One region of the Streptomyces sp. BI87 genome, then DNA from elsewhere that is predicted to be linked to it. Evidence: predicted binding sites of a transcription regulator. Region 1 holds the regulator's gene; each other region holds the start of a gene.

The links. The regulator HrcA, encoded in region 1, represses chaperone genes, less so after heat shock. The targets are predictions, from matches to a motif close to TTNGCACTCNGNNNNNCNGAGTGCNAA.
Region 2: groES (co-chaperone GroES) is a predicted target of HrcA. The motif match lies at 1,260-1,286, and genes of this name have one in related genera.
Region 3: groL (chaperonin GroEL) is a predicted target of HrcA. The motif match lies at 1,405-1,431, and genes of this name have one in related genera.

What each region holds. Positions count from the first base shown of each region.
Region 1 is NZ_CP110079.1:4,874,139-4,877,412, forward strand. It holds gene OIM89_RS21665 (DUF3097 domain-containing protein) at 1-143, opposite strand, end outside; gene OIM89_RS21670 (MBL fold metallo-hydrolase) at 153-893, opposite strand; gene hrcA (heat-inducible transcriptional repressor HrcA) at 1,114-2,130, shown strand; gene dnaJ (molecular chaperone DnaJ) at 2,131-3,273, shown strand.
Region 2 is NZ_CP110079.1:4,239,444-4,242,717, forward strand. It holds gene OIM89_RS18905 (polysaccharide deacetylase family protein) at 1-848, shown strand, start outside; gene groES (co-chaperone GroES) at 1,433-1,741, shown strand; gene groL (chaperonin GroEL) at 1,899-3,274, shown strand, end outside.
Region 3 is NZ_CP110079.1:2,914,590-2,917,863, reverse strand. It holds gene thrC (threonine synthase) at 1-97, shown strand, start outside; gene OIM89_RS12595 (MoaD/ThiS family protein) at 184-462, shown strand; gene OIM89_RS12590 (cold-shock protein) at 907-1,110, shown strand; gene groL (chaperonin GroEL) at 1,620-3,242, shown strand.

The DNA of each region.
Region 1 (3,274 bases):
TCGGCCGACTTCTCGCAGCGGATCACCGCGCCGCAGAAGCCACTACCGGGCTCCTCCACGACGAGGTCGGCCACCGCCTCGACCTCGGGAGCGGGATTCCGCTTCTTCCACGGCGGGGTCAGGTCCGGCTGGTAGCTGCGCATGGGCAGACGTTATGACAGGGCGAACCGGCGGGCCAGCTCATCGCGTTGGGTCCGGACGAACGCGGCGTCGACCACCGCCCCGTGCCCCGGTACGTAGACGGCGTCGGGGCCGCCGAGCGCCAGCAGCCGGTCCAGCGCCTCGGGCCAGCGCGCGGGCACCGCGTCCGGCCCGGCCTGCGGCTCCCCGGACTCCTCGACCAGGTCGCCGCAGAAAATCACGTCGGGCGTGCCCGGGACGAGGACGGCGAGGTCGTGCGGGGTGTGGCCGGGGCCGAGGTTGGCGAGGAGCGCCCGGCGTTCGCCGCCCAGCTCCACGACGGCCTCGCCGGAGACCAGGTGCCGGGGGACCACCAGCGCGTCGGCGGCCTCGCCCGCCTCGCGGGGGCCGAGCCCGTGGCGTACCGCGTCGGACTCCAGGGTGTCGGTGCGGGTGAGGGCGGTGTCCAGGCCGACGGCGCCGTGGACCGCGGCGCCCGCGAAGGCGGCGGCGCCGAAGACGTGGTCGAAGTGGGCGTGGGTCAGTGCCAGATGCGTCACACGGCGGGGGCCGCCGCGCTCCCGCAGGACCTGTTCGGCCGCGAGGCGCAGCAGGGCGCCCTCGCGCAGGGAGGCGCCCGCGTCGATCACCAGGGCGCCGGCCGGGCCCACGGCCAGCCCGGCCGTCGCGTCCCAGCGGGGCAGCCGCAGCCGCCCGACGCCGGGGGCCGGCCACTCCCAGCGCTGCTCCGGCCCCGTCCCGTACGCGTTCATCGCCTCATCACGCCTCCACCCTCTCAGGCGGCGCGCGGCATACCCGGCGGTACCGGGTGACTTCGCCGCGTCGCCCCCGGCCAGGTGTGCCCCGGCCTTGCCGGGGACGCACCGGTCAGCCGTACACTGGTCCGCGACGTGGTTGGCACTCGCGCGAGGTGAGTGCCAGCAGAGGCCCGCCGAGGAGGCGGGAGCGTGGCAGGCGACTGGGAGGTGCGCGGTGCTCAGTGAACGAAGGCTCGAAGTCCTGCGCGCGATCGTCCAGGACTACGTCGGCACCGAGGAGCCGGTCGGCTCGAAGGCGCTGACCGAACGCCACCAGCTCGGCGTCTCCCCGGCCACGGTCCGCAACGACATGGCCGCGCTGGAGGACGAGGGGTACATCGCCCAGCCGCACACCAGCGCGGGGCGCATCCCGACCGACAAGGGGTACCGCCTCTTCGTCGACCGGCTCGCCGACGTGAAGCCGATGACGGCGCCCGAGCGGCGTGCCATTCATCACTTCCTCGACCAGGCCGTCGACCTCGACGACGTGGTGGCCCGCACGGTGCGGCTGCTCGCGCAGCTCACCCGCCAGGTCGCCGTCGTGCAGTACCCCTCCCTGACCCGGTCCACCGTCCGGCACGTGGAGCTGCTGTCGATGGCCCCGGCCCGGCTGATGCTGGTGCTGATCACCGACACCGGCCGGGTCGAGCAGCGGATGATCGACTGCCCGGCGCCGTTCGGCGAGTCCTCCGTGGCCGACCTGCGGGCCCGGCTGAACAGCCAGGTCGCGGGGCGCCGGTTCGCCGACGTGCCGCAGCTGGTGCAGGACCTTCCGGAGTCCTTCGAGAGCGAGGACCGGCCCACCGTCTCGACGGTGCTGTCCACGCTCCTGGAGACCCTGGTCGAGGAGACCGAGGAGCGGCTGATGATCGGCGGCACCGCCAATCTCACGCGCTTCGGGCATGACTTCCCTCTCACCATCCGCCCCGTCCTGGAGGCGCTGGAGGAGCAGGTCGTCCTGCTCAAACTCCTCGGTGAGGCGAAGGATTCGGCCATGACCGTACGGATCGGTCATGAGAACGCCCATGAGGGCCTCAGCTCCACGTCGGTCGTCTCGGTCGGCTACGGTTCGGGACGCGAGGCAGTCGCCAAACTCGGCGTGGTCGGACCGACCCGCATGGATTACCCCGGAACGATGGGAGCGGTACGCGCAGTGGCACGTTACGTCGGACAGATCCTGGCGGAGTCGTAAGTGGCCACGGACTACTACGCCGTACTCGGCGTGCGCCGCGACGCTTCCCAGGACGAGATCAAGAAGGCGTTCCGCAGACTCGCCCGCGAGCTGCACCCGGACGTCAACCCCGATCCGAAGACGCAGGAGCGCTTCAAGGAGATCAACGCCGCCTACGAGGTCCTCTCCGACCCGCAGAAGAAGCAGGTCTACGACCTCGGCGGCGACCCCCTGTCGCAGAACGGCGGCGGTGGCGGCGCGGGCGGCTTCGGCCAGGGCGGCTTCGGCAACTTCTCCGACATCATGGACGCCTTCTTCGGCACGGCGTCCCAGCGCGGCCCCCGCTCGCGCACCCGTCGCGGCCAGGACGCCATGATCCGGCTCGACATCGAGCTGGACGAGGCCGCCTTCGGCACCACCAAGGACATCCAGGTCGACACGGCCGTCGTCTGCAACACCTGCAACGGCGAGGGCGCCGCCCCCGGCACCTCCGCGCAGACCTGCGACATGTGCCGCGGCCGCGGTGAGGTCTCCCAGGTCACCCGGTCCTTCCTCGGCCAGGTCATGACCTCCCGCCCCTGCCCCCAGTGCCAGGGCTTCGGCACCGTGGTGCCCACCCCCTGCCCCGAGTGCGCCGGGGACGGCCGGGTCCGCTCGCGCCGCACGCTGACGGTGAAGATCCCGGCCGGCGTCGACAACGGCACCCGCATCCAGCTCGCGGGCGAGGGCGAGGTCGGCCCCGGCGGCGGCCCCGCCGGCGACCTCTACGTGGAGATCCACGAGCTGCCGCACTCCGTCTTCCAGCGGCGCGGCGACGACCTGCACTGCACGGTCACCATCCCGATGACGGCCGCGGCCCTCGGCACCAAGGTGCCGCTGGAGACGCTGGACGGCATGGAGGAGATCGACATCCGGCCCGGCACCCAGTCCGGCCAGTCGGTGCCGCTGCACGGCCGGGGCATCACGCACCTGCGCGGCGGCGGCCGCGGTGACCTGATCGTGCACGTCGAGGTGACCACGCCCGGCAAGCTCGACGCCGAGCAGGAGCGCCTGCTGCGCGAACTGGCCAAGCTGCGCGGCGAGGAGCGGCCCACCGGCCAGTTCCAGCCCGGCCAGCAGGGCCTGTTCTCCCGCCTGAAGGACGCGTTCAACGGTCGCTCCTGAG
Region 2 (3,274 bases), 630 kb from region 1:
CCGCCGGACTCACCGCCGCCGCGCTCCTCTCGGGGTGCGCGCTCGGCACGGAGAGCGGCTCCGGCGGGCCGGGTGCGGCCGGCCAGGCGGGCCCCGCCCCCGAGACCAAGGCCCAGCGGCTCGCCAAGAAGCAGGCCGCCATCGCCGCCGCCACCCGCCGGTGGGGCCTCGCGCAGGTCCCCCTGACCGCACCCGCCCCGCCCGACGCCAAACCCACCCTCAGCACGCGCGACGGCTTCGAGGTCGAGGGCCAGGAGGACCTGCCCCACGTCTTCACCACCGTCCCCGTCAAGGAACGCGTCGTCTTCCTGACCATCGACGACGGCGCCGAGAAGGACCCCGAGTTCCTCCGCATGATGAAGGAACTCGACATCCCCTACTCGGCGTTCCTCAGCGACTACCTGGTCAGCGAGGACTACGACTACTTCCGCACCATGCAGAAGCAGGGCGCCGCCCTCCACAACCACACCCTCGACCACCCCTACCTGCCCGGCCTCTCCTACGAGGAGCAGCGCCACCAGATCTGCGGCATGCAGGACATCATCGAGAAGCAGTACGGCAAGCGTCCCCGCCTCTTCCGCCCCCCGTACGGCAACTACAACCAGGACACCCTCAAGGCCGCCAAGTCCTGCGGCATCGAGGCCGTCCCCCTCTGGAACGCCGAGGCCTTCACCGACCGGGTCGACTACCGCGAATGGGATCGGGATCTGCATCCCGGGGACATCGTGCTCACCCATTTCCGGGGGACGGGGGAGTGGGACGGGACCATGGTGGACATGGTTCGCCAGGCGATGAAGGTGATCACCTCCAAGGGGTATGCCGTGGCCCGGCTGGAGGACTACGTCTGAGGCTGGCCAGCCTCGGCCCGGCCAACCTCAGCCCGGCCGGCGCTTGAGGCCGATGAGCCGCGGAGCGGCGAGTCTTCCGCCCGGACGGTCCGGGTGGCCTCAAGCGCCGGCCGGGCTGGGTTTTGTGCGGACACGTCTGACCGTGCCGGTCCGGGTGGCCTCAAGCGCCGGCCGGCTTGGGGGTGGTGGCCGAGGCTTCGGTCGCACGTGTCAGCCCGCAGGGGCTTCGGTGGGGTGGCCTCAAGCGCCGGCCGGGCTGAGGTTGGTCAGCCGAGACCAGGCTGTCGGGCCGAGTCCAGGTTGGCCGACCGGGGCCGGGTCGGCCCGCCCGAGTAGAGGCCCGGCAAGGCCGGGGGAGCAGGGCAGGCGGCCCTGTAAGGCAGGGCGGGAGAGCAGCGCGCGCCGCGCGCATTGGCACTCCGCTTGACCGAGTGCTAATCGCGGTCATAGTCTCAGGTCTGGCACTCCCCGCAGGAGAGTGCCAACACAGCGACGGGCAGGTCCGGCACCCGCGACGACGGATCGACCTGGTCGCCACACTCAGATCAGTTAACCCCGTGATCTCCGAAGGGGGAGGTCGGATCGTGACGACCGCCAGCTCCAAGGTTGCCATCAAGCCGCTCGAGGACCGCATCGTGGTCCAGCCGCTCGACGCCGAGCAGACCACGGCTTCGGGCCTGGTCATCCCGGACACCGCGAAGGAGAAGCCCCAGGAGGGCGTCGTCCTCGCGGTCGGCCCGGGCCGCTTCGAGAACGGCGAGCGCCTGCCGCTCGACGTCAAGACCGGCGACGTCGTGCTGTACAGCAAGTACGGCGGCACCGAGGTCAAGTACAACGGCGAGGAGTACCTCGTCCTCTCGGCCCGCGACGTTCTCGCCATCATCGAGAAGTAGCAGGCCGGAGGCGTCCGGTCGTCAGCCCGGACGGCAGACTCCACCTTTTTCCTGAAGCGCGCCCCTGGCCCCCGCGAGTGTTTGCCGGGTGGCGAGGGGCGCGTTTCATTTCGAGAGCGCGGCGGCAGGCCGCTCCGAGAGGATTCGAAAAGCTCCCATGGCGAAGATTCTGAAGTTCGACGAGGACGCCCGTCGCGCCCTTGAGCGCGGCGTGAACCAGCTGGCCGACACCGTCAAGGTGACCATCGGCCCCAAGGGCCGCAACGTCGTCATCGACAAGAAGTTCGGCGCCCCGACCATCACCAACGACGGCGTCACCATCGCCCGTGAGGTCGAGTGCGACGACCCGTACGAGAACCTCGGCGCCCAGCTCGTCAAGGAGGTGGCGACCAAGACCAACGACATCGCGGGTGACGGCACCACCACCGCGACCGTGCTGGCCCAGGCGCTGGTCCGCGAGGGCCTGCGCAACGTCGCCGCCGGCGCCTCCCCGGCCGCCCTGAAGAAGGGCATCGACGCCGCGGTCGCCGCCGTCTCCGCCGAGCTGCTCGACACCGCGCGCCCGATCGACGACAAGTCCGACATCGCCGCCGTCGCCGCGCTCTCCGCGCAGGACAAGCAGGTCGGTGAGCTCATCGCCGAGGCGATGGACAAGGTCGGCAAGGACGGTGTCATCACCGTCGAGGAGTCCAACACCTTCGGTGTGGACCTGGACTTCACCGAGGGCATGGCCTTCGACAAGGGCTACCTGTCCCCGTACATGGTGACCGACCAGGAGCGTATGGAGGCCGTCCTCGACGACCCGTACATCCTGATCCACCAGGGCAAGATCGGTTCCATCCAGGACCTGCTGCCGCTGCTGGAGAAGGTCATCCAGGCGGGTGGCTCCAAGCCGCTGCTGATCATCGCCGAGGACGTCGAGGGCGAGGCCCTGTCGACCCTGGTGGTCAACAAGATCCGCGGCACGTTCAACGCCGTCGCCGTCAAGGCGCCCGGCTTCGGTGACCGCCGCAAGGCGATGCTCGGCGACATGGCCACCCTCACCGGTGCCACCGTCATCGCCGAGGAGGTCGGCCTCAAGCTCGACCAGGCCGGTCTGGACGTGCTGGGCACCGCCCGCCGCGTCACCGTCACCAAGGACGACACGACCATCGTGGACGGCGGCGGCAACGCCGAGGACGTCCAGGGCCGCGTCGCCCAGATCAAGGCCGAGATCGAGTCGACCGACTCGGACTGGGACCGCGAGAAGCTCCAGGAGCGCCTCGCCAAGCTGGCCGGCGGCGTCTGCGTGATCCGCGTCGGCGCGGCCACCGAGGTCGAGCTGAAGGAGCGCAAGCACCGTCTGGAGGACGCCATCTCCGCGACCCGCGCCGCGGTCGAGGAGGGCATCGTCTCCGGTGGTGGCTCCGCGCTGGTCCACGCCGTCAAGGTCCTGGACGACAACCTCGGCCGCAGTGGCGACGAGGCCACCGGTGTCGCGGTCGTCCGCCGCGCCGCCGTCGAGCCGCTGCGCTGGATCGCCGAGAACGCCGG
Region 3 (3,274 bases), 2.0 Mb from region 1:
CAAGACCCTGGACGCGGTGGCGCCCACCACCGGACCGACCGCGACCATCCGGCCCGACCTGGACGCCTTCCGCGCCGCCGGTCTCGCCACCTCCTGACGCCGACGCCCGACGCCGTCCTCGCCCCGCGCGTCGCCGACGCGCCCTCACCCGTACCGCAGCCCCAGCTTCCGGAAGGCACTCCCATGAGCGTCAACGTCCGCATCCCCACCATCCTGCGCACCTACACCGGCGGCCAGTCCGAGGTCCCGGCCGAGGGCGCCACCCTCGCCGAGGTCATCGCCGACCTGGAGAAGAACCACTCCGGCATCGCCGCCCGCGTCCTGGACGACCAGGGCAAGCTGCGCCGCTTCGTCAACGTCTACGTCAACGACGACGACGTCCGCTTCGAGCAGGGCCTGGAGACCGCCACGCCCGACGGCGCCGGTATCTCGATCATCCCGGCGGTCGCCGGCGGCTGCTGAGCCCCGCCGCCTCCGCGGCGAACCCCCGCTCCACCGCATTGCCCTCTCCGCTCCATTCCCTCCGGGGAAAGCGGAGGGGGCAATTCTGCATGGTTGAACGCGGTAGAGTTGGGGAACAGCCTCCCGCGTTTGTGCCGGGAGCATATGAGCCGCCGTTCTTTCCCCGGCGAGCAGCACACAAAGTACCCCGGTTATTCGCCCCCTTGCGCGCCTTTTGCCGGGCCCGACTTGCCCGGAACTCCGGCGCATCCTCCCGGTTCCGCCCTTTCCCCGCGCCCGGATTTCTCGTCCGACTGACCTGTTGCAGACGGCAGTTGGGCAGATACATTCAGCGGCGGTCGACGCGTTCCGGCGCACACCCCCGACCGAAGGTTGGGGGGTGAGGTCTGACCCGGGTCCGCGAAGTGCGGGCCTGTGCAAGGGCCAGTAATAGGGGAGTTAGGCATGGCTCAGGGCACCGTCAAGTGGTTCAACGCGGAGAAGGGCTACGGCTTCATCGCGGTCGACGGTGGTGCGGATGTATTCGTCCACTACAGCGCGATCCAGATGGACGGCTACCGCACCCTTGAAGAGGGTCAGAGGGTCGAATTCGAGATCTCGCAGGGTCAGAAGGGGCCGCAGGCGGACATGGTCCGCGTGGCCGCCTGAGGCGCCGACCGCACCACACTCACGAGGGCCCGCCCCACAACAGGGGGCGGGCCCTCTGCGCTGGCCTCACACGCCGACCGGGCTCGATGGCCTCAAGCGACGGCCGGGCTCCGTGGCCTCAAGCGCCGGCCGGGCTATAGATAGCCCGGCCGGCGCTTGAGGCCATCCTTCGAGCCCGGCCGGCGTTTGAGGCCACCCCACCCCCGCCGCGGCAAGGGCGGCCTGACCTCCGCATCCGCCGGTACGGACAGGGCGCCCCCAGCACGCGGGCGCGGGGCCGGAGGCCCCTAGCGCCTTGCACTCTCCTACCCCGAGTGCTAATTATTGGCGTTAGCACTCTCCGAGTGAGAGTGACAGAAGGACCGGGTCGGTGAGGCCCGCAGGCCGCGCGGGGCAAGGAACCGCGAGGCAGGCAGGCCGTCCGTCGCGGGCGCCAGCACGGTCCGGAGTATCCACCCTCCCCCAGACAGAGTCCGGGGGGACCCCCAGTCCTGGGAGGACCACTTCACATGGCCAAGATCATCGCGTTCGACGAGGAGGCGCGGCGCGGTCTCGAGCGCGGGATGAACCAGCTCGCCGACGCCGTCAAGGTCACCCTTGGCCCCAAGGGCCGCAACGTCGTCCTCGAGAAGAAGTGGGGCGCCCCCACGATCACCAACGATGGTGTCTCCATCGCCAAGGAGATCGAGCTCGAAGACCCGTACGAGAAGATCGGCGCCGAGCTGGTCAAGGAGGTCGCGAAGAAGACGGACGACGTCGCCGGTGACGGCACGACGACCGCGACCGTCCTGGCCCAGGCGCTCGTCCGCGAGGGTCTGCGCAACGTCGCCGCGGGTGCCAACCCGATGGCCCTGAAGCGCGGCATCGAGAAGGCCGTCGAGGCCGTCTCCTCCGCGCTGCTGGAGCAGGCGAAGGACGTGGAGACCAAGGAGCAGATCGCCTCCACCGCCTCCATCTCCGCCGCCGACACCCAGATCGGCGAGCTGATCGCCGAGGCCATGGACAAGGTCGGCAAGGAAGGCGTCATCACCGTCGAGGAGTCCCAGACCTTCGGTCTGGAGCTGGAGCTCACCGAGGGTATGCGCTTCGACAAGGGCTACATCTCGGCGTACTTCGCCACCGACATGGAGCGGATGGAGGCGTCGCTCGACGACCCGTACATCCTCATCGTCAACTCCAAGATCGGCAACGTGAAGGACCTGCTCCCGCTGCTGGAGAAGGTCATGCAGTCGGGCAAGCCGCTGCTGATCATCGCCGAGGACGTCGAGGGCGAGGCCCTGTCGACCCTGGTGGTCAACAAGATCCGCGGCACCTTCAAGTCCGTCGCCGTCAAGGCCCCGGGCTTCGGCGACCGCCGCAAGGCCATGCTCGGTGACATCGCCATCCTCACGGGCGGCACGGTCATCTCCGAGGAGGTCGGCCTCAAGCTGGAGAACGCCGGTCTCGACCTGCTGGGCCGCGCCCGCAAGGTCGTCATCACCAAGGACGAGACCACGATCGTCGACGGTGCCGGCGACAGCGACCAGGTCAACGGCCGCGTCGCGCAGATCCGCGCCGAGATCGAGAACAGCGACTCGGACTACGACCGTGAGAAGCTCCAGGAGCGTCTGGCGAAGCTGGCCGGCGGCGTGGCCGTCATCAAGGCCGGTGCCGCCACCGAGGTCGAGCTGAAGGAGCGCAAGCACCGCATCGAGGACGCGGTGCGCAACGCCAAGGCCGCCGTCGAGGAGGGCATCGTCGCCGGTGGTGGCGTGGCTCTGCTCCAGGCTTCCTCGGTCTTCGAGAAGCTGGAGCTCGAGGGCGACGAGGCCACCGGTGCCGCCGCCGTCAAGCTGGCCCTGGAGGCCCCGCTCAAGCAGATCGCCGTCAACGGTGGCCTGGAGGGCGGCGTGGTCGTGGAGAAGGTGCGCAACCTCGCCGTGGGCCACGGCCTGAACGCCGCGACCGGCGAGTACGTCGACATGATCGCCGAGGGCATCCTCGACCCGGCCAAGGTGACGCGTTCCGCGCTCCAGAACGCCGCGTCGATCGCCGCCCTCTTCCTCACCACCGAGGCCGTCATCGCCGACAAGCCGGAGAAGGCCGCCGCCGCTGCCCCGGGTGGCATGCCCGGCGGTGACATGGACTTCTGACCGGACTCGCTTCCGGTCGGCCCGTCCGGCAC